One region of the Bacillus sp. ISL-75 genome, then DNA from elsewhere that is predicted to be linked to it. Evidence: a T-box and tRNA genes for the amino acid it is inferred to sense, from the RefSeq annotation. Region 1 holds a T-box; the other holds one or more tRNA genes.
The links. A T-box is a leader RNA that pairs with one kind of tRNA and senses whether it is charged. The one in region 1 lies ahead of serS (serine--tRNA ligase), so its partner is inferred to be a tRNA-Ser.
Positions count from the first base shown of each region.

Region 2: it has a tRNA-Ser gene. The T-box ahead of serS (serine--tRNA ligase) is inferred to sense a tRNA for this amino acid. The anticodon was not compared.

Region 1 is NZ_JAGGQX010000060.1:5,292-7,740, reverse strand. Features, by position in the region: gene serS (serine--tRNA ligase) at 1-950, opposite strand, end outside; T-box leader at 1,042-1,265, opposite strand; gene pdxT (pyridoxal 5'-phosphate synthase glutaminase subunit PdxT) at 1,323-1,913, opposite strand; gene pdxS (pyridoxal 5'-phosphate synthase lyase subunit PdxS) at 1,915-2,449, opposite strand, start outside.
Region 2 is NZ_JAGGQX010000059.1:45,543-47,991, reverse strand. Features, by position in the region: tRNA gene J7E63_RS22655 (tRNA-Gly) at 78-151, opposite strand; tRNA gene J7E63_RS22650 (tRNA-Pro) at 168-244, opposite strand; tRNA gene J7E63_RS22645 (tRNA-Arg) at 251-324, opposite strand; tRNA gene J7E63_RS22640 (tRNA-Leu) at 385-470, opposite strand; tRNA gene J7E63_RS22635 (tRNA-Leu) at 532-616, opposite strand; tRNA gene J7E63_RS22630 (tRNA-Gln) at 641-715, opposite strand; tRNA gene J7E63_RS22625 (tRNA-Glu) at 777-848, opposite strand; tRNA gene J7E63_RS22620 (tRNA-Ser) at 860-950, opposite strand; tRNA gene J7E63_RS22615 (tRNA-Asn) at 954-1,028, opposite strand; gene J7E63_RS22610 (SprT family protein) at 1,151-1,624, opposite strand; gene cmpA (cortex morphogenetic protein CmpA) at 1,720-1,833, shown strand; gene J7E63_RS22600 (Tex family protein) at 2,136-2,449, opposite strand, start outside.

The sequences.
Region 1 (2,449 bases):
TATGGCAGTTCAAGTAATTGTAATACCCGTTCAGCGTCATTTGTCAGCTTTTCCAGTTCCTGATAAGAATCCTCAGGCTTAACAAACTTAACAAGTTCAACTTTATTAAATTGATGCTGACGAATCAAACCTCGTGTATCACGGCCCGCAGAGCCAGCCTCAGAACGGAAACACGCACTGTACGCGGCGAAGCGGATCGGCAATTCTTCGCCGCTTAAAATCTCATCTCGATGAAGGTTGGTAACAGGTACCTCAGCTGTTGGAATCAAAAAGTAATCTTCATTTTCAATCAAAAAGGCATCTTCTTCAAACTTAGGAAGTTGGCCAGTTCCAGTCATGCTCGCTCTGTTGACTAAATAAGGGGGCAATATTTCTGTATAGCCATGCTCATCAACATGGAGGTCTAACATGAAACTCATTAATGCACGTTCTAAACGAGCTCCTAACCCTTTATAAAAGACAAAACGGCTTCCAGTTACTTTACCAGCTCGTTCAAAATCCAGAATACCTAGTTGATCAGCAACATCCCAGTGAGGCTTGGCTTCAAACTCAAACTCACGCACCTTGCCCCACTGTCTAATTTCAATATTATCATCCTCGGTTTCACCAACTGGAACACTTTCATGCGGAATATTTGGAATGCTCAACATCAAAAGCTCTAATGACTCTTCAACCACTCGTAATTCATCATCAAACGTTTTAATCTGGTTACCAACCTCACGCATTTCTTTAATTAAGTGATCGGCATCCTGCTTTTCACGCTTTAAAGAAGCAACCTGCTGGGAAACCTCATTTCGCCGGCTTTTTAACTTTTCTGTTTCCACGATCAATTCGCGTCTTCTTTGGTCGAGTTCTTCAAATTGGTCGAGAGCAGATAAATCTTCTCCACGCTTTTGAAGTTTTGCTTTTACATCTTCAAAATCAGCTCTTAACACTTTAATATCTAGCATAATAACAGCGCTCCTTTTTTATAAAAATATTTTAGATTCGACTTGCTTCACGGGCGCATCCGATTAAAAATAAAAAAACTCCCGCCCCTAATACAGGGACGAGAGTTACTCGCGATACCACCCTGGTTGACAGAAAAAACTGTCCACCTCGAAAAAACGTTAACGGTTTCAACCGAAAGTACTTACTGACCTCATGAGGAGGTGTTCCGCACCTTGCTCGAGGAGGGATTCACAAGCTTCATCCACCGGTTCACACCAACCACCGGCTCTCTAGAGAATGAATCTCCTGTTACTAGTTCCTCTCATTGCTTTAATCTTTATTTAGATTTTGTAATTTTAAATTACTATAATTATAAACCAAATGCAACCCAATTATACCAGATGTTTAGCCTTAGATTCCTTCACCATCTCGACGAAGTACGCCGTAAGGCCATGATTATCCGTCAACTCAGGATGGAAGGAACAGCCTAGAAATTGTCCTTCCCGTGCGGCCACGATGCGGTCATTATGCTTGGACAGAATTTCAACATTCTCTCCCGCCTCAACGATGTGCGGTGCACGAATAAATACTGCTGGGAAGCTTTCAGCAACGTCTTTAATCGCAAGGTCCGCCTCAAAGCTGTCAACTTGGCGTCCAAACGAGTTACGTTCCACCTTAATGTCCATTACACCGATGTGTGACTCGTTATAGCCAACAAGATCTTTGGCTAATAAAATGAGCCCCGCACAGGTTCCGAACATAGGTTTACCTTCTTGAGCAAATTCTTTAAGGGCATCCATAAAATCATATTTGTCAATTAAACGTCGCATTGCTGTACTTTCTCCGCCAGGAAGAATGAGGCCATCCACTTCTTGTAGTTCTTCTTTTCTTTTGATTGCGACGGCCTCTACACCGCATGCTTCTACCGAGCTCATATGTTCACGGACTGCCCCTTGTAGAGCAAGAACGCCGATTCTAATCATCTTACCATCCACGCTCCTGCATGCGTGCTTCAGGTGCTAGTGATGAAATTTCGATCCCTTTCATTGGTGTTCCAAGATCCTTTGAAAGTTCAGCAATTAATTTATAGTCTTGATAATGTGTAGTTGCTTCAACAATCGCTCTAGCAAATTTCGCTGGGTTTTCTGATTTAAAGATACCAGAACCAACAAATACACCGTCCGCTCCTAATTGCATCATTAACGCAGCATCAGCAGGTGTTGCCACACCACCAGCAGCAAAGTTAACAACTGGCAGCTTGCCAATGCGTTTAATTTCTAAGAGGATTTCATATGGTGCACCTAATAGCTTTGCTTCTGTCATAAGCTCGTCCTCATTCATTGCAACAACTTTACGGACTTGAGCATTTACCTTACGGATATGGCGGACTGCTTCAACAATATTACCTGTTCCTGGTTCGCCTTTTGTACGAAGCATAGATGCTCCTTCACCAATCCTGCGGGCAGCCTCACCAAGGTCACGACAGCCGCATACAAACGGTACAGTATAATCTCTTTTA
Region 2 (2,449 bases), on a different contig from region 1:
TATTGAAACTAAAAATTTTTGTTTGTTTGCACGATTTTGTTTGTTTAGTTTTCAAAGAACAATTATTAAAGGTAATTTGGAGCGGGTGAAGAGAATCGAACTCTCATCATCAGCTTGGAAGGCTGAGGTTTTACCACTAAACTACACCCGCATAAAATATATTCGACTGGTCGGGAAGACAGGATTCGAACCTGCGACCCCTTGGTCCCAAACCAAGTGCTCTACCAAGCTGAGCTACTTCCCGTTAAAGTGCGCCCTGAGAGATTCGAACTCCCGACCTTTTGATTCGTAGTCAAACACTCTATCCAGCTGAGCTAAGGGCGCATGTATTGAAGTCAACTTTTAAAGTATACCAGACTCGGTATCGTTTGTCAACAATTTATTTGGTGCGGCCGAGAGGACTTGAACCTCCACGGGGTTGCCCCCACTAGGCCCTCAACCTAGCGCGTCTGCCATTCCGCCACGACCGCACGATAATTAGCGACAAAAACAATCATAACATACTAACCAAATTAATTCAAGTAAAACATTTGGTGCGGGTGAAGGGAGTCGAACCCCCACGCCTTGCGGCGCCAGATCCTAAGTCTGGTGCGTCTGCCAATTCCGCCACACCCGCATTTAATATTGATTTACAAAAAAATGGCTGGGCTAGCTGGATTTGAACCAACGCATGTCGCAGTCAAAGTGCGATGCCTTACCGCTTGGCTATAGCCCAATATTGATGTTTATAAAGATTAAGAAACAGGAAATGAATCAATGTCACTCCCCGTCCCAGATGACCCCTACGGGACTCGAACCCGTGTTACCTCCGTGAAAGGGAGGTGTCTTAACCGCTTGACCAAGGGGCCGAAAAATTATATGGCGGAGAAGGAGGGATTTGAACCCTCGCGCCGGTCACCCGACCTACACCCTTAGCAGGGGCGCCTCTTCAGCCTCTTGAGTACTTCCCCATATGGCTCCGCAGGTAGGACTCGAACCTACGACCGATCGGTTAACAGCCGATAGCTCTACCACTGAGCTACTGCGGAATAATATTATTAAAAACCTTAAATCAATTAGGCAATCACCTTATCGACTCTTTACATTATAATGACGTTATAATAGAAAGTCAATATAGTTTTTAGATAAAGATTTTTTCCAAATTCTTACGTCATTCTAAAATTATTTCTTTTATTTTCGTCAACTTTCCTCTACATTTTCCACAAACGTATCTACTTGTATCAATGCTTCTTTTTCGCCTGTAAGATAGCTGACATTTCGAGCATTGATATAGAAGGATTCTTTTGGATGTTCGTTTTACTGGTCTACCGGGTAATTGTGCACAAAATCGCGGTGCTCCTACTTTTTTTAATAATTGCTTAAACTCTTGGTCTCTATGCTGATACCCCTTCCCTTCAAGGTGAAGATGATAATGGCATAGCTCATGTTTAATGATCCCCACTAATTCTTTTACACCTAGCTGCTCGTAATATTTTTTATTTATTTCAATATTATGTGTGCCAAGAAGGTATCTGCCGCCTGTTGACCTTAGTCTTGGATTGAAAGACGCTATGTGTCGAAACTGCTTCCCAAATGATTCAACAGATATCTTTTCAACTAATGATTGAAGTTCTTGTTGTTCCATTTTGGGACCCTCACTTTCTTTGCGAACATGACAACCTATTATAGCATATATTGTATATACCTTTAATAATGATGTACTTTTCGGGAGGTTTTATTATGCCAACTTGGTTGCAAAACCAAATGAAAAGAGCTTTCTATGAGAAGGATCGCTATCAGATCAAGATGCTAAACCAGTGCTGGTTCTTTTACAGAAAAAAACACTTCTCTTAAGTTCATGAGGACAATTTATGCACTTCTCTTCCAATTTTTGTCCTCATGAATACCTCATGAGGACATTTTACACCTTTCTCTTCCTATTTTTGTCCTCATGAACACCTCATGTGGACATTTTAGACCTTTCTCTTCCTATTTTTGTCCTCATGAACATTTATGAGACCTTTCCCTTCACATCTAATAATTATTTCTAAGAGAGTTAATTGATTGGGACAAAAATAAAAAAGAAGACCCACTCGCATTGCGAAATGGTCTTCTATAATGGTGATAACGTTATTACAGGAACTCGTTAATTCCAACTAGTTCGAAGGCGCCAGCATTGTTAACGCAACCCGGCCTTTTTTCATATCAACGGAATCCACCCATACAGTGACTACATCCCCTACTGACACAATATCCAAAGGATGCTTTACAAATCTATTGCTTAGTTTGGAAATATGCACAAGCCCGTCCTGCTTAACGCCGATATCAACAAATGCACCGAAGTCCACAACATTCCGAACCGTACCTTGCAGCTCCATACCTGCTTGTAGATCTTCTAACTTAAGGACATCTTTTTTCAAAAGAGGGCGTGGTAAATCATCGCGCGGATCGCGTTCCGGCCTTACCAAAG